DNA from 3 places in the Peribacillus sp. TH14 genome. Region 3 is predicted to be linked to each of the others. Evidence: riboswitches for the same ligand, from Rfam matches in the RefSeq annotation. Region 3 holds a riboswitch; each other region holds the start of a gene.
What was found. Region 3 has a riboswitch for cyclic di-GMP ahead of JFU50_RS18165 (anti-repressor SinI family protein). Riboswitches for the same ligand answer to the same signal wherever they lie in the genome.
Positions count from the first base shown of each region.

Region 1: another riboswitch for cyclic di-GMP. It lies ahead of JFU50_RS11470 (anti-repressor SinI family protein); the one in region 3 lies ahead of JFU50_RS18165 (anti-repressor SinI family protein).
Region 2: another riboswitch for cyclic di-GMP. It lies ahead of JFU50_RS30800 (anti-repressor SinI family protein); the one in region 3 lies ahead of JFU50_RS18165 (anti-repressor SinI family protein).

Region 1 covers NZ_JAEKEK010000001.1:2,374,563-2,380,549, reverse strand. Annotated here, with positions in the region: one part of gene prfB (peptide chain release factor 2) at 1-264, opposite strand, end outside; one part of gene prfB (peptide chain release factor 2) at 266-328, opposite strand; gene secA (preprotein translocase subunit SecA) at 477-2,990, opposite strand; gene JFU50_RS11475 (helix-turn-helix domain-containing protein) at 3,431-3,754, shown strand; gene JFU50_RS11470 (anti-repressor SinI family protein) at 3,904-4,044, opposite strand; cyclic di-GMP riboswitch class I at 4,081-4,167, opposite strand; gene hpf (ribosome hibernation-promoting factor, HPF/YfiA family) at 5,038-5,595, opposite strand; gene JFU50_RS11460 (flagellar protein FliT) at 5,851-5,987, opposite strand, start outside.
Region 2 covers NZ_JAEKEK010000001.1:3,082,534-3,088,520, forward strand. Annotated here, with positions in the region: gene hmpA (NO-inducible flavohemoprotein) at 1-682, shown strand, start outside; gene JFU50_RS14975 (VOC family protein) at 1,144-1,560, shown strand; gene JFU50_RS14980 (LacI family DNA-binding transcriptional regulator) at 1,718-2,734, shown strand; gene JFU50_RS14985 (YybH family protein) at 2,837-3,229, opposite strand; gene JFU50_RS30800 (anti-repressor SinI family protein) at 3,355-3,483, opposite strand; cyclic di-GMP riboswitch class I at 3,502-3,588, opposite strand; gene JFU50_RS14990 (DinB family protein) at 3,825-4,343, shown strand; gene JFU50_RS14995 (VOC family protein) at 4,648-5,142, shown strand; gene JFU50_RS15000 (amidohydrolase family protein) at 5,427-5,987, shown strand, end outside.
Region 3 covers NZ_JAEKEK010000001.1:3,749,902-3,755,888, reverse strand. Annotated here, with positions in the region: gene JFU50_RS18170 (hypothetical protein) at 212-418, opposite strand; gene JFU50_RS18165 (anti-repressor SinI family protein) at 1,156-1,293, opposite strand; cyclic di-GMP riboswitch class I at 1,314-1,395, opposite strand; gene JFU50_RS18160 (ABC transporter ATP-binding protein) at 2,403-4,202, opposite strand; gene JFU50_RS18155 (lasso peptide biosynthesis B2 protein) at 4,479-4,961, opposite strand; gene JFU50_RS18150 (lasso peptide biosynthesis PqqD family chaperone) at 4,993-5,298, opposite strand; partial or broken gene JFU50_RS18145 (aldolase) at 5,292-5,987, opposite strand, start outside.

The DNA.
Region 1 (5,987 bases), 1.4 Mb from region 3:
CATCTTTTGTGAAAGAATCGTGATTTCTTCTACCAACTCAGCAAGAAGTTCTTCATCGCTTTCTTCTTTCACTAATTCATACGTCAAATCCAGATTTTCATATGCATCATTCAAATCGGACAATTGATTGACTTGATCTTTCAATGCATTCGTTTCATTGATGACAGTCTGTGCTTTTGACTGATCATTCCAAAAATCAGGGTGTGTCATCTCATTTTCTAGTTGTGCGATTCGTGCCTCTTTTTCATCTAAGTCAAAGAGACCCCCTAAAGTCTGTTAATCGTTGTGCGGTTCGTTCAAGTTCATTTCTAATTTCTGCTAATTCCATTTCTCTTCACCTCATTAAGTATGTTAAAAAAACCCCTGTACAGGGATGTGTTTCAGTACCAATAAACATCTTCAAACTATACGCAAACTAAACATGAAAAGAGGCGGCAAGTTCTTACACCGTCTCTCTTATCATTATACACCTAACTTTAGGCTAAATTACCATGGCAATTCTTATATTTTTTGCCGCTGCCACATGGACATAAGGCATTTCGCCCGACTTCATCCTTTTTACGGGCTGGAGCCTTCTTCACTTTTCCTCCATCTTCTTCCTTCGGATTGACCGCTTGTCCTTTTATGACTTCTTTCCGTTCTAAATTGTTGCGAATTTCAGCTTTCATAATGTATTTAGCGACTTCATCTTCCATGGAGGCAATCATGGCTTCAAACATTGCGAAACCTTCTGATTGGTATTCACGAAGTGGGTCAATTTGACCATAAGCACGAAGGTGAATCCCTTGACGCAATTGTTCCATAGCATCGATATGGTCCATCCATTTGCTATCCACCGCACGAAGAACGATAACCTTTTCAAACTCTCGCATTTGATCTTCTGAAAGCTCTGCTTCTTTTTGATCATAGTCTTCTTTCACTTTATCTAAAATAAATTCAACCAATTCCGATTCATTTTTTCCTTCTAAATCTTCTATTGTGATTGAACCTTCATTGAATAGGTTACCATTCAAGTAATCGACAAGACCTTGTAAGTTCCAGCCTTCTTCATCACCCATTGGGGCAAACGCAGCAACATTGCGCTGAATGGATGCCTCAATCATCGTCTCAACAATTTCACGTAAGTTTTCACTTTCCATCACATCAAAACGCTGTTTATAGATGATTTCCCGTTGTTGACGTAGGACATCGTCATACTGCAGCAATTGTTTACGCGAATCAAAGTTATTCCCTTCCACTCGTTTCTGAGCAGATTCAACGGCTCTCGTCACCATTTTACTTTGAATTGGCTGTGAATCATCCATACCAAGACGTGCCATCATACTTTTCATATTATCCGAACCGAAGCGTCGCATCAGTTCATCTTCCATTGATAAATAGAATTGAGTAACCCCAGGATCTCCCTGACGACCGGAACGACCACGCAACTGGTTATCTATCCTTCGACTTTCATGACGTTCCGTACCGATAACAGCAAGGCCGCCAAGTTCTTTGACACCTTCGCCAAGCTTGATATCCGTACCACGGCCAGCCATGTTAGTAGCGATTGTAACTGAACCTTGATTACCTGCATTCGCAATGATTTCTGCTTCACGCTCATGATTCTTTGCATTCAAAACATCATGAGGTATACCTTTTTTGGATAAATACGCAGAAATGACTTCAGACGTTTCAATGGCAACAGTACCAACAAGCACTGGCTGTCCTTTTGTATAACGCTCAGCGATGTCTTCCACAACAGCGCGGAATTTCCCATCCGTTGACGCGTAAATAAGATCGGCGCGGTCATCACGAACAATATTCCGGTTTGTTGGAATCGCAATAACATTCATATTATAGATATTCCGAAATTCCTCTTCCTCTGTCTTAGCTGTACCTGTCATACCAGAAAGTTTTTCGTACATCCGGAAATAGTTTTGGAACGTGATGGTTGCAAGAGTCATGCTTTCATTTTGAATTTCAAGGCCCTCTTTTGCTTCAATTGCCTGATGAAGACCTTCACTATAACGACGGCCCTTCATTAAACGGCCAGTGAATTGATCGACGATGACAATCTCGCCATCTTGAACAACATAATCCACATCCAAATGCATGGAAACATGCGCCTTCAAAGCCTGATTAATATGATGGTTTAAGGTAACATGGTTGATATCGAACAAGTTATCGATATTAAATGCTCTTTCAGCACGGTTCATACCTTCTTCGGTCAGCTGAACACCTTTTGTTTTTTCATCATACGTATAGTCCGTTTCTTTTTGTAACGTCCTCACAAACGCATTTGCTTGGATGTAAAGCTGTGCCGATTTTTGCGCTGAACCAGAAATAATCAATGGCGTTCTCGCTTCATCAATCAAAATCGAATCGACTTCATCGATGACAGCAAAATGCAACGGGCGCTGTACCATTTGTTCTTTATACAAAACCATATTGTCACGCAAGTAATCAAAGCCTAACTCATTATTCGTGCTATAAGTAATGTCAGCATTGTAGGCAGCTTGTTTTTCTTCTTTAGAATGACTGTTCAAATTCAACCCAACAGTCAAACCCAGGAAATCATACAATACACCCATCTCAGTTGCATCACGGTGCGCCAAGTATTCATTGACAGTCACGACATGCACACCTTTACCAGTAAGCGCGTTTAAATAAACCGGCATGGTTGATGTTAATGTTTTACCTTCCCCCGTTTTCATCTCAGAGATGTTTCCATCATGAAGTGATGCCCCACCCATGATTTGAACACGGTAAGGATACAAACCAAGAGCTCGTTTTGCCCCTTCACGCGCAACCGCAAAAGCTTCAACAAGCAAATCATCCACGGTTTCCCCGTTTTGATAACGCTCCTTAAACTCCTCTGTTTTGGCGCGCAACTGCTCATCCGATAACGCAGCTGTCTCATCAGCCAGCGCTTCGACCTGATCAGCGACTTTTTCCAGACGCTTAATTTCTCGCTTATTCGGATCAAAAACTTTATTTAATATATTAAGCATTCAATAACGCTCCTCTATTATGGTAATGATCATTCAATAACACATTCATATAAGTAAGAAGAAACACACCTTCTGTTAATACTAATCCAAGCTTAATTTTAACACTTCTATTCTAGAGGTACAACTTCATGTCACTCTATGTCTATGGACCTGAATTCAGTTCTTACGAAAAACATTGGATAAAAGAGGGGTAAAACTGTTAAAATAGAGGGAAGTAGCAAAAGTACATTACACACTCCCCACTTTTCACATGAGTCCTTAACAAGACAAACGAAAATGCGAAGTAAGCACAACCTTCTATCAATAGAAATTTTTGGTCCCTCTATGACTGATAGTCAGTTGAAGCAATCTAGCTTTTCAGGCTTCCTATTCCTGTGATTTTATGTGGGTTTAAAACTTATAAATCGAAGATAAAAAGAACATGTTTCGAGGTGGTATTGTTGATTGGTGAACGTGTAAAAAAACTGCGAGAAGAAAAGAAAATGTCAATGACTGAACTAGCCGATAAAGCCGGAGTAGCAAAGTCATACTTAAGTTCGCTCGAGCGTAACTTACAAACGAATCCTTCTATTCAATTTCTCGAAAAAATCTCTTCTGTACTTAACATTCCTGTAGATGCCCTTCTTTACGATGCACCAAATAAGGAATCCTTGGACACTGACTGGATGAAAATTGTTGAGGAAGCTATGAATTCTGGCGTTTCAAAACAACAATTCAGAGAGTTCATTGAGTTTAATAAATGGAGAAAAGATAAGCAAGAATAGATGAATTCTAAACTATCTTCACAAACATAAATAGTACTGCTCTATCAAACTAGTATTGATAGAATTTCAGAAAATAAAATAATCCCTATAGACAGCTATGTTGTAAATCAACTGTTTATAGGGATGTTTTTTTCATTCCTTTTTGGTTCTTAGTTTTCATTGTTCTGCTCTAGTGGCACATTTAGATTCTCTTTTTTTAAAAAAGCACTAATTTCTTCTTTCTTAAAACCCAATTTCCTAGCTTCTGAAATCAACTTCACCCATTCTTGATCCACTTCCACGTTAACCACCTCTTTTATCCTCCTAAAATACTACTTGTATGTATTTCAGGCAGACCAGCCATCTTAGCATTAAGCAAACTTAGGCCTGTGCCTTTGCGCCCTCATCTTTCGCTGAGCTTGCCTTTGTCAGGGAAATTATTACAAAAACTATATTTATTAAGTTATTATAGCGAATATTTGCTCCAAATATTGCTACTTTATGTCGCTAAATTACCACAATGCACAACTTTTTATCGACAAAATATTACAAAATCAAGAAATCCATGATATTTTTTGTCTATTTCATGTACAAAACAAGATGGTTCAAATGATTCACGTTCGTTTTTTTATAAAATTATAAACATTGCCCTTCTTATTCAAACGATGGGGCATATTAATTCTTTCCATAATAAGTGCATCAAAGGCTTTTTGCGCAGACAAGTCCTCACCGCAGGTCGGACAAAGCCAACCTCCATATTCTGCACTGCTAAAAGACGCTCTATGACATGTATAGCAATTTTTCTGATACAAAAATCCAACTCCTCTGCACCATAATCAAATCATTTTATATAAATAAATTATTGTTCTTTTTAAAGAACTTTAATCTGAGTATAGTGCAATAGGAGGGGTTATTTAAATAGGTATAAGTACCTATTTATCTTATTAAAGAACGGAAAATGTTCTTTTTAAAGAAAATACAATACATTCCATACTTCATTGTGTTTTTTAGAGAACAATGAAATTCCCAGGAGCCAACCAATTAATCGATACTATTTGATACCTTGTTTTCAACAGATGGATTTTACTTATTATCACATTATCAAAACACTTATCAAATTGCCGAAAGTTCATTAAGGAAAAAGGAAGGAAATATAAACAACCATTGACTTCTATGGTTGAAATCGGTGGTTTTTTTCCAGAGCTTATAGAACTCCTTAGCCCAAATGAACATTGCAATGGATGGAGTAAAATTTAAAAAGCACAACCCATAGTCTGGGTTGTGCTTTTGTTTATAGATTCATATTAACTAGGTTCAATTAATCCGTAGCGCCCATCTTTACGACGGTACACAACGTTCGTTGTATTTGTATCCGCATTGGTGTAAACGAAGAAACTGTGACCAAGCATATTCATTTGCAGAATCGCTTCTTCACTATCCATTGGCTTCAAATCAAAGCGCTTATTGCGGACTACTTCAATATCAGTATCATCTTCAAATTCATCCACCACTTCATCAATTTCCGTATTAAAGGCGAACGCCTCAGGAGTTGTAGATAAGTTGTTACGGAATTTACGATTGACTTTCGTTTTATGTTTACGAATTTGGCGTTCAAGCTTGTCATTAATCAAGTCAATAGCAGCATACATATCCGCATTTTCCTCTTCAGCGCGAAGAACCAAATTCTGCATAGGAATCGTCACTTCGACCTTGGATGTATTATTGTTAACTTTCAAATTCACTAACACATTTGCATCTGGTGTATTGTTAAAATATCGTTCTAACTTGCCAATTTTCTTTTCGACGTATTCTCGAATTGCTGGAGTTACCTCAATGTTTTCACCGCGTACGTTGTAATTCATAAAGTGAGTCCTCCTTAAATTAAGACTATACAGTTAGATTCTACAATACCCCTCCGGTTTCCTTTAGAAACACATCATGAAATATGTCGAGATTATGAAACAATTGTCGGAAGGTTAGGAAAGGGTTGATGTCTGCCCTAGCTTTATTATAACAAATACAAAGCTATAAAGAAAAAATTAAGCCCTTAATATTTACAGAAAATTTAAAAACAATTAACATTAAAACTGTTTGCAATTAAAACGGCTGATTAATATCTAATTTCTTTTATCGTAGAACACGCCATCTGTGGATAATGATTGATAAGGGTTCACATATTTATTAGTAGATTCTTTTTTGAGACTTAGCTGTTTAATATCGCGTTGGATTTCTACTTTTTGTTCTTCTAGAAGTT
Region 2 (5,987 bases), 670 kb from region 3:
ACCCATTGCCTCCTATCATGCTGGACAATACCTAACACTTAAGGCGGAAATTCCTGGGGAGAAATATACGCATATACGCCATTATAGTCTTTCGGATTCACCTGGTCTGGATTACTACCGAATCAGTGTTAAACGTGAAGATGCCCATGGAGATGCTCCATCTGGAATTGTATCAAACTATTTACATAGACAGCTGCAAGTTGGAGATACGCTGCAATTTTCTGCTCCTGCAGGTGACTTCGAACTTGATAACACAAATTTACCTGTCGTTCTAATTAGTGGAGGTATTGGAATTACACCATTGCTTAGCATGTTAAATACCATTATAGAAAAGCAACCACAACGTCAGGTTACGTTTATCCATGCAACAAGCAACAGCCAAACACATGCTTTTAAAGAGCATCTGCAACAAATAGCGAATGATCATCAACATATAAAGTCATTTGTAGTCTATGCTGCACCAACAGAAGCCGATCGAACCTCTGGACATTTTGATAAAGAAGGATACGTGGGTTTAGACTTCCTGCAATCTATCGTTCCATCAAAAGAAGCTAAATTTTATTTCTGCGGACCTATTCCTTTTATGGAAGCAATCAATGAGGCCCTAAGTAAATGGAGTGTATCGAAAGACCATATTCATTATGAAGTATTTAGTCCACTCGCTATTTTAGGAGAAAAATAAGTAAACTAAATTTATGAATAAAAAGGATCTTTGATTGAAGGTCCTTATTTTCATGGCTAATAAGAAGAAAGGGAAGTCTTGAAATACTATTTATTAGCAAGAAGGAGAAAGAATTATGAAGAATAACGAAAGCGATCTCCCGACAGGATTAGCTAAACCTGCTGCACAACGAGCACTCGCTGGAGCTGGGTACTTGTAACTTGAGCAGTTTACTAAGCTAAGTGAAGCAGAGGTCTTGCAGCTGCATGGTATGGGACCTAAAGCATCGGAGCAAATTCGTAGTGCTCTTTCTGAGAAAGGGTTAGCTTTCGCCAACGGTTCTTGAAAAACCTTTGTTGTACTTATTACATTAGGATGAGAGGTAATGCGGTATCTCCTTTTTTGTTGCGAGCAGGATTATCGAAAAAAGCAACGAATAGTAGGGTAATGAACATAAAATAAATAGAATGAGGGTGAATTTGATGGGAGTTCAAGCGGAAAAGATCTTTGTTAACTTGCCTGTTAAAGATTTGAATGCCTCAATAGAATTTTTCACAAAAGTTGGCTTTGAGTTTAACGAGCAAATGACCAATGAAAATGCAACGTGTGTGGTTATCAGTGAATCTATATATGTCATGTTATTGGTTGAAGATTACTTTAAAACGTTTACCAAGAGAGAAATCCCGGATTCAGCAAAAAGTACGGAAGCTATTGTGGCATTATCGGTTAAAAGTAAGGAAGAAGTGGATGAGATTGTGAATAAAGCCCTGGATGCTGGTGGAAAGCCTTTTAATGAAGCCATTGATCATGGGTTCATGTACGGTTGGAGTTTTCAGGATATAGATGGACATCTTTGGGAGATATTTTACATGGATGAAAGCGGATTTAATCAAAATTAAATCTATTTCAAGACACAATCCTTCACTAAGGACTGTGTCTTTTTTTGAAGTTCAGTGTCGTACCTGAGTCAACATGATTGCCTGCTTGTTAAAGTATAAAATAACAATTTATACTTATGATACAATATAAGGGAAAATGTAAAGGCGGGTACAAAAAGTGACGACAATTTACGATATTGCAAAAAAAGCGAATGTTTCACCGATGACTGTATCGAGAGTTATTAATAATAAAGGAAATATCAGTGAAAAGACTAGAGAAAAAGTAGAAGCTGTTATAAAAGAGTTAAACTATATACCAAATTCAGCTGCTCAAAGTTTGAATATTAAAAAAACCAAGTTACTTTCATTAATCATAACTGACATCACTAACCCCTTTTTTACAAAGGTTGCAAGAGGCGCTGCGGATAAGGCTAATCAAATGGGATATCAGCTTATTTTATGTAATACAGATGAAAACTACGAAAAAGAAAGTGAGTATATCAATGCATTAATTTCTAAAAGGGTAGATGGCGTAATTATTGCTCCAACAGGTGATCAATCGACCAAAAACTTAAAGAAACTTATTAAAAACAGAATCCCATTTACATTAATAGATAGGCAAATTGAAGATGTTTCGTGTGATAGAGTACTTGGAGATAACTATGAAGGGACAAAATTGCTTCTTCAGCATTTAATTGATTATGGTCATCAAAGAATAGCAATGGTACATGGCCCACTTACGATTTCCACTTCGAAAGAGCGGTATCAGGCGTATATTGAAACGTTAAAAATTAATGATTTAAAGATAGATCCCGCTTTCCTAGTAGAGACTCATTATAAACAAGAAAAGCAATGGAATGGAATCGCTCATTTGGTTAATGTTTCTCCTGCTGATCGTCCAACAGCGATTTTTGCAGCGAATAACTTCATTGCCATTAAAATTATAAAAAGTTTACGAGAAAAAAAGATTAAAGTTCCAGAAGACATAGCTGTCGTTTGCTTTGACGATTTAGAATTATTTTCAGACTTTGATCCTTTTTTGACTGTATCTTCGCAGCCTGCTTATGACTTCGGATATTTAGGAACACAATTAGTGATTGAAAGAGTAGATGAAGTCGGTCCAGCTGATTATCGAACAATAAATTTAAAGCCTGAATTGGTAATCAGAAAATCATCTGGAACTCCTATAAAATAATAGGAGTTTTTCTCTGTGCGGAGATTAGCACAAATGAAAAAACCACCTAATAACCTAATAGAAGGTGAGCCTTTTCTATTAATTCAAATATCTGTACATGAATTATTCAAGTAATTCAGCACCGTAAGAATTATCAATTATGCAACGCCAGGTACCTGTAGAATCCTTTTTAAAAACATAGGTAGCCATTCTTTCCATTGAGAATGCCGAATCAGTCTTTTGATTGGCACTCAGTAGGGCTTTTGCTACAACTAATGCCGTATCACCTGTTTCGATTATTGCCATCTTTTCTTGATTAACAATTAAACTATGATTAAAATAATCAGCGATAGCAACGAATGCCCGACGTATTTCTTCTTTTCCTTTAGCTAACGTTCCAGGTTTTACAACTAATGTAGCATCCTCTGAATAGAAATCCATTAATTGATCGAAATCCTCATTATTTATTGCTCGGTCTGCATTCTTTATTACTAGTTCTAACTCATGAGTTTGCATATTTGCCCTCCTATCCGATAGGTAATTTATAGGGATTCCATTATTAGCTTTTCTATTTTGATAAAGTAAAGAAATAGAAAAAAGGCGTTAATGTGTAAAAAATGTGTCAGGCAGCAAGCATAGGCCTATTGTCTACCTTCTAATAAAAATCCCCTAATTTCCTCTAACGGTATTTCTACATTGATAGCCATTTGAATGAGTTCAATCCATTCTGTATCTAATTCTTTTACTCTGTCATTTGTCTGAAGTAACATTACCTATTCCTCCGTTGAAGAGGTAGCCCAGCTATCATAGTCAATCTGACCTTAGACCTGTTAGCTTTGCGTCCTAACCTTTCGATTAGTTTGCCGTTTTCTCATTTTATTATAGTTATATATTACTATCTAGATAGTGCTAATGTTGTCGTAAATTGTAGAAATGTAATTATTATTCTTTAAAAACAAATTGTTAATTCGATTGGGAGACCTGTTGAATGACAATAAAGATATTTAATGGGAAATAAAACTATTATATTTAATATGATTTTTTGTATTAAAGAAGGAACCATCCATTTTTAATAGAATGTAAGACTTTGATTAAGAGGAGGATGATCAGTTTGGAGAGAAGAGCTTTACTGGTATCTCGATTTCCAGAATATGAAGAAGAAATTGGCGGATGGCTATGGTGTTTAGAAGATGTTCGCCGTACTCTTTTAACAGAATTAACTGGAATCAGCCAAGGGATCCTTGATACAAAAATGGATGAAAGACAAACGATTGGCTCGCTGTTATATCACATTGCATTGGTCGAGGCAGATTGGTTATATGAAGAGGTTCTTGTTACTGAATGGGATTCTGAAATACGCTCGTTGTTTCCGTTAGAATGCCGTTCTGAGGAGGGCTCTTTAACCCATATTGAGGGACAAACTGTAGAAGAACATGTTAACCGACTGAATAAGGTACGTGAAGTGTTTCTTTCCCACTTTCGTTCAATGGATCTAACAGATTGGCGTAAACCGAGGGTTCTTGAACAATATGACGTCACACCTGAGTGGGTTGTGTACCATTTGATTGAACATGAATCACATCATAGGGGGCAGATTTTCCAATTGCTAAGCAAATTACGGAATGATTAAGATGTTAAAGAGTGGGAACTTTTTATCCATCTTTAACTAACTGATTGGCTCCAGTTAATTATCAAACCCACTAAGCGGTGGCTTGTTTAAGAACTTATTATTCCGCATTACCAGCTATTTCAAGTGGTGTAGTTATTCCATTAAAGGGCGCCTTTATGAAAAAAAGAAGGTGTCCTTTTTGAATGGGACCATATTCTTGAATAACGGATAGCTCTAAGATAACTGCAACTTCAGCTTTAGACTTAGCGGAAATAAAAACATCCTTTTTTGTTAAGACTTAGAGAATATATGGAGGTGCTTTAAAATGGGTATAAGAAAAATCACAACAAACTTGTGGTTTGATACACAAGCTGAACAGGCAGCGAAGTTTTACGCTTCTATCTTTAAAAATTCCAAGATTGGAAGAATCACTCACTATGGAAAAGAGGGGCATGAAATCCACGGGATATTAGAAGGAACAGTAATGACCGTGGAATTCCAACTGGAGGGCCAGGAATTCGTAGCATTAAATGGCGGTCCGCAATTCAAATTTACAGAGGCAATATCATTTATCGTCAATTGCGAGTCACAAGCAGAATTGGACTATTTTTGGGAAAAACTCTCCGAAGGCGGAGACGAGAAGGCACAAGTGTGCGGTTGGCTGAAAGATAAGTATGGTGTTTCGTGGCAAATTATTCCTACGGCCCTAACTGAGATGCTAAGCGACCACGATCCAGAAAAATCAGCAAGAGTTATGAATGCAATGCTCCAAATGAAAAAAATTGACATCAAAACATTAAAGCAAGCGTATGAGGGATAAGATTACATTGTTTGAGGTATTAAAAATGAATTTCTTTGTTGTCACTTTACAAGACCATTTAATAAAAAGTTTGATTAAAAACCTGTATAAATGTATACAGGTTTTTTTAGATTGTTCCACTGGAACTATCCTCGCTATAGGTCCTTTTTCTTATCTCTAAATATTAACAGTGTTGTTTAACAAATCCTTATTTTGATATTGTTGCAATTAATTTATTGACAATTTAAAATATTGTTGTTATTTTAATGTTACCGGTAACATTCTAGTAACAAGAGGAGGTCAAAATGATTATTGATGCTCATCAGCATTTTTGGAAGATTGACCGAGCTGACTATTCTTGGCTTTCAAAAGATATGGGAGTCCTCTATCAAGATTATCTTCCAGGAGATTTAGATCCCTTATTAGAAAAACAGGGTATTGCTGGAACTGTTCTTATCCAAGCTGCTCCTACATATGAAGAGACTTTATTTCTTTTATCATTGTATGAACGGTATGACTGGATTTATGGTGTAGTTGGCTGGATAGACTTATCTTCTCCAGCTTTTCCGAAGCAACTAGATTCGTTAATGAAACGACCGGGAATTGTTGGTTTGCGTCCAATGCTCCAGGATTTAGAAAATAGTGATTGGATATTACAAGAGCAAGTGATAGAAAATTTAAAATGGCTTATTAGATATAATCTTCCATTAGATTTATTAATTAATAATAAACACATTGCATCGATTTTAACTTTATTGAAAACGCTTCCGAACTTAATGACAGTAATAGATCATATGGCTAAACCGAATATTACTAAAGGGGATTTAAGCGAGTGGAAAGAGGATATGTACTCTTTATCACTGTTT
Region 3 (5,987 bases):
CACTATGTAAAACAGTTGTACTAAACCTATTTTTCTAAAATAAGGAATATAGCTCTTTTAATTGATAATCACATATAAAAAGTGTATTGGCAAGCGGAAATAAATTCAAAAAGGGTAAAATCAGAATTTTTAAAGAAATATTAATAGAATAATCACAAAAAGTTCATAACTGACGGATTATTAATATCATCAGCTGAAAATATGTAGTTCATTAGGTGTAAAAAACAAAAGAAAAAGAAATCAAAAAGGACTGATCTCTCAGCCCTATTTGATAAACACCCTTATGATCGACCAAGAAAAAAGTCAATAAAGAAATCAAGATTAAAGTAATAGTAATATAAGACCCAATAAAAATTTTCTTGCTTCTTTCTTTCTTTTCATAAACTTCCTCGAACGTAATATATTTATTTTTTGTCATCAAATTCTCCTTGTATTTTGATGGCGACTTGACATCGCCTTCGCGAAGCCCTTTTAGCTTTTTCTTTATATTGTAGTATCGTCAAATATACAAAAATATTAACTGTTTTATTCACTGTTTCTTTGTTGGGCATTTATATCTATTCGTCACTTTCTAGTCTACTATAAATCATACAAAATACATTAATTCAAAATATTCCAATATACCAATTACCCTATTAAACTGTCCAAGGTTTCATCCACCACTAAAAAGTTTTCTATCTCTATCTGTTGCTAAAGAACTGTTTTTAAGGCTGCAATTTGTTTAAACCATTTACTGTTCTTAAATAATAACACTTCTTTGTACTCACTACCTTCTTCATATTAATTCAATAAGAAAACGCTTACAATAGTACTATATACTTATTATCCTAATTTTTCATTAAATATTTTACTACTTGTTGAAAAGTCTTAGAGCCGGAACATTTTTGTCAGGAATAATATCTAATTATATCCGAATATTCTATAGAAATATTGGTACTTACAATTTCCGAACAATACTATAGGGAACTAACAATATATTGTGCTAATCTATTAGAAACTCTTAGGTATCAGCTCGCGCGAAAGACTAATTTTGTTGATAGCAGATTGCTTCATCCGCAAGATTTTAAGTTATAAGAAAGAAAACAGTAGAATCCAGTTCATAAAAAAAAGGCTGAATAACAGCCCTTCATAGTATCTAAATATCTTTTTGTTTTCCTACTTCCAATTCTTATGGGGTTGATTATTCAAGTTCTGTTCATTCTGAATAAACTCTCGCACTTCTTGAATGGAAACCCCTACACTTTTTGCTTCCAAAATTAAATTAATCCATTCTGCATCAATTTTTTTCTGCATATCTTCTTTTTCACCCTATTTGTGGTAACACAGCCGTCTTAGCATAGCCTTAGACCTGTAATTTTGCGTCCCTACTTTTCAATAGGTTTGCCCTTCTCAAGAGTATTGAATATTTAATAAGATCTTACGATGGTGGTTAAAACTTTGATGAAGACACTTCCATTATCTGATTTAAAAAGCTTAGCCCGAATTAATTTGAATGGTGTCTAAATTTCTTTCATTTGAACTAAAGGTATAATTTCCCTTCATTCTTTTTACAGTAACCCAGCCATCCTAGCAAATACCTTAGACCTCAGGTTTTGCGCCCTTACTTCAATTACTATATTGAGATTAATTATACTTAATAAGCTAATAATTGTTAATAGATAACTATTAATTACTTTATAACATTATTCGATAAAGTTTTAATTAGTAAGTAATCTTAATGTCTCTTCTTATAAATCTTAAATTCTATTTTCATTAATCTAATGACCGACAATAACTAATTACTAAAAAAACTTTAAACATACCTAAGTACCCATTCACCCATGCAAAGTCTCCTGCCCATACCATATGCCAAAGAACTGTTTTTAGATGCCCGAAACAATTTACTGATTGGTTACCTAGGGCATTGCAGGTCTTTAATTCTAAAGAACAGAATATGTATTTAATCCTCTATCATTGTCTATGTCCCAAACTCTTATTTATTTTATAATACTCATTATAATTTTAATCCAACCAAAAAATGACAACCACAATGGAAGGCTGAATAACGTTCCCCACAATAATCCCCTCACAAAATTGCTAGGTTCATTCATAATAAAATATCCCTCTTATTTATTTGATTTTTTATTATTATGACCTTGTCCTCACTCTAAGATACCCATTCACCCCATTCTAACCAAAGGGGTAGAAACAGTTTGTGGTTGATTAGAAAACAGTTCATAAAAAAAGAAGGCTGAATAACAGCCTTCCCCAAGTAAACATATTCTTATATTTTTCACATTTTTGTTTTAAACCTCATTAAAAGAAGAGCAGTCCGCAATACAAACCATTATTAATGGGCTGTATTGCGGACTGCTCTTCAACTATTAACCGAATGGGTTATTCTTTAAATGAACATTTTAAGGTTACACACTTGATTCTATTTGAATACCTAGTAAATTGCTAAACATTCCTCTTTTTTCACTCGCTAGTTGGTTATATTCACCGACTTGAATAATTTCTCCCTGATCCATTACCAATACTTGATCCGCATTACGAATAGTCGATAGCCGATGAGCAATTACAATAATGGTCATGGTTCCTTTTAATCTTTCGATAGCTGCTTGGATCTTCGCTTCATTTTCCGTATCTAATGCACTTGTTGCCTCATCTAAGACAAGGATAGATGGTTTACGTAAAATGGCTCGGGCTAATACAAGCCGTTGTCTTTCTCCTCCTGACAGTCGAACTCCTCGGTCACCAATGAGCGTATCTAGACCTTGTGGAAGCTTACTGACAAAATCATCAGCAGCAGCGAACTCTAAAGACTCCCAAATGGATTCATCGCTTGCATTAGGGTCAATAATCATCAAATTTTCCCGTATAGTTGCATTAAATAGAAACGGATCCTGAGGTATATAACTAATCGATTTCCTTAGTGATAATAAGTGATCACTAGTAAGTGGGATATCATCAATACTGACCTCGCCCCGATCAGGTTGATTTAATCCCATTAATAGATCAATTAAAGTACTTTTTCCGGCTCCTGATCGGCCTACTATAGCCGTCATACGGTTAGAAGGTATGTGTACATTTATATTTTTAAGAGCATACGTACTTTCATTTTGATTATACCTAAAGTAGACATTACGACAATCTAGTCCATTTTTTATTTCAATAGATTTAATATTTTTATAATCTGAATCATATAACTCTCTTGCTTCCCTACATTCATTTTGTAAATCTAACAATGCTTTAAAAGATGGAAGAGTAGATCCTATTTGCTCTAAATTAGATTGGATACTAGTAAACCTTGGCCATAACCTTGAAAAAATAACCATTATCAACATTAATTGAGCTGGCTGGGCCATGAACATCTTTATCGAAAAAAAGACAAAAATCGCAATTAAAAGTGAAGAAACAACCTTGAAGATCATTTGAGAAGTTGTATTTAATGTAGTTAACTTAATTCTGTTTTTTTCCATTTTTTCAGTTAAGGAAAGAAACCAACTCAAATGAGAATCTTCTAATGAATTACTTTTAATATCCTTCATTCCATTAAGGTGATCAGTAATACCCGCTAAATATGTTTGTGTTAGTTGAAAAGTTTCTTTTCCTAAAGACTGAGACTTTTTGATAAATTTTCTGGAGAAGAAGATTAGGATCAATCCAAAAACTATGATAAAACTAGTCATTGTAACAGATAAATAAAGAGCTATACAGATTTGAATGAAAGTAAAAATAAGAGAAGATAAAAACTGTAAGAATAAATTAATACCCGCACTTACATTGAAGGTTTCATTTGTCATGATGTTGATGATATCAGATTTCCTCTTTTTCAGGTAAAATCCCCAATTTACTTGCAATAAACTTCCATAGGTCTCATCTCTTAAATGTCTAATAAAACCTTGCTGGATTTTCACACCTAGGATTGTTTGATTCCGCTTAAAAATACTTTGTCCCACCATTAAAATCACGTAAACTCCCAGTATCAATACAAGACTGATAGTTTCAGGAATTCCTACGAATAATTCATTAACCCAACTTAAAAAAGGAACTTCCTTTGTACTAATATCTAAAATACCGGTCAATCCAATCAACGGGATTAATAAGAAAATTCCTACGCCCTCTAAGAATCCTACTAAAATCATGCAAATAAGATTGATATAAAGAATTTTCCCCGAATAATCATGTATACGCTTGGTAAAATGCAAGAGATGCTTCATAACCATATCCTCCTATCACAGAGCTTGTTTCTTCGTTATCCAGAATGTCTACATAGCATTTTGCAATATTGCTGAGTTACGACATTTGAAGGAAAGGTATTGGGGCACATTGTAGCTTTATAAGAACTTCTACCTAATGGATATAATAGAATAAGAATGGGGTTGGTGATTCGAAGAAATAGGGATTTGTTTCTTTATATACTCTCTATTATAAACAACCGTCTTCGGAGGAAATCGTGCTATACGTTCCCCCGTTTATTAGAGGTATAGAGATCACTAACTAGATTCTTGTTCTTCCAGCTTTTCAATGCTGTTCTCTTTAGCGAACTTAGAAACAACCGTGAACCTATCCATCACTTCAGCACCTGTTATATAAAAAGGACCGCTACGTAGCCAAGCATGTGCAATGAGTTCTCCATTCTCATCCTTAGCTGTTCCTAAATAAAGAGTACTCTCAATATTTCTTTTCTCCAGCATTTTCATGCCAGCCATTGCCTTTACTAGGCATTGGCTTTCCCAAAAAGTATAGCGACTCATAATTCGAATTGCTCGCGATATACTAGCTAATACCTCTTTATTCGATGAACTGGAGATATATGATGTTTCTTTCATTTGTTCACCTAGTAAAGGAGCAACTTTTGAAAATGAGATACTCTTAAGATAACGAGCTCTACCTAAATGTAAAAAGGCCTCAATAAACAGTAACTTTGTTTTATTATTCAATCGAAGAAAAGTATGAGCTTTCTTTGTGATATTCATTGTTTCCTCCTAGAGCTAGACATTCATGATACTAGGAATTGATGCTTTCTTTTATATTAACTAAGTCTTGCTCTAACAATTGACTTAAAAAAGCAGTGACTTGTTCCTCACACTCGGTTTGAGTTACATCATATTGAGACTGTAATGTTGTAACTAAATCATGAATCGTAATGGGCTCCTTCATTAGCTCCCATATCTCTCCACCCAATTCCCCTAAATTATAATACTTACCTTTGTGAACGCTTAACATCACTTTTTCTCCATCCATATCACTTACGATGTTACCCTCCCTTTGTACAATTGCTTTTTCTAACGTAATTTGTTGTGTTTTCAAAATAAAGAATCCTCCTCGTTTATATTTTCTAATATTTGAGATACAAGATGATTTACTGTAAAACCTGTGTTAGGTCGTTGTAATTGATACATTTGAATTTTTTTATAATATTGACTGATTCAGTAAAATGCCACTCCATCAAGCCTAACCGGGGAACCAGAAAATTTCGATAAGTATGATAATACAAAGTTCGGAATCGTTCTAATTGATTTAGTTTTTGAATGGTAACTTCTCCATGTTCTGTTTTTACTAATTCAAACACACCTACTAGAGGTAAGGGTTCATTTGAAAAGCTAGAGGTAATTGGAATAGCGTATTTTGTTTCCCTTTCAAACAAAGGCTGGTAATCTAGATTATCCATTCCAAATGCATTCAAACTTTCTTGCCAAAGTTTTTGTTGAGGGTATGTGGGTGTTATAAAGGGTATATTTTCTTTTGAAAGAGAAATTGGCAGAATATCATCACTTAAAAGCTGAAATCCTTCTTTTAAAAAAGCGGCAGCAAGTGTTGATTTTCCAGCTCCTGAATCACCAACGAACGCATATGCCTTCCCATTGATATTTACTGCACTTCCATGTAAAGGTATCACTTTTTTCTGAAGTAAGATAATCCCCATACATGTTCCAAGAATATATAGTCGAATATGATCCTCATCAGAATTTGATATAGGTGAAACGGTAATTTTCTTTCCT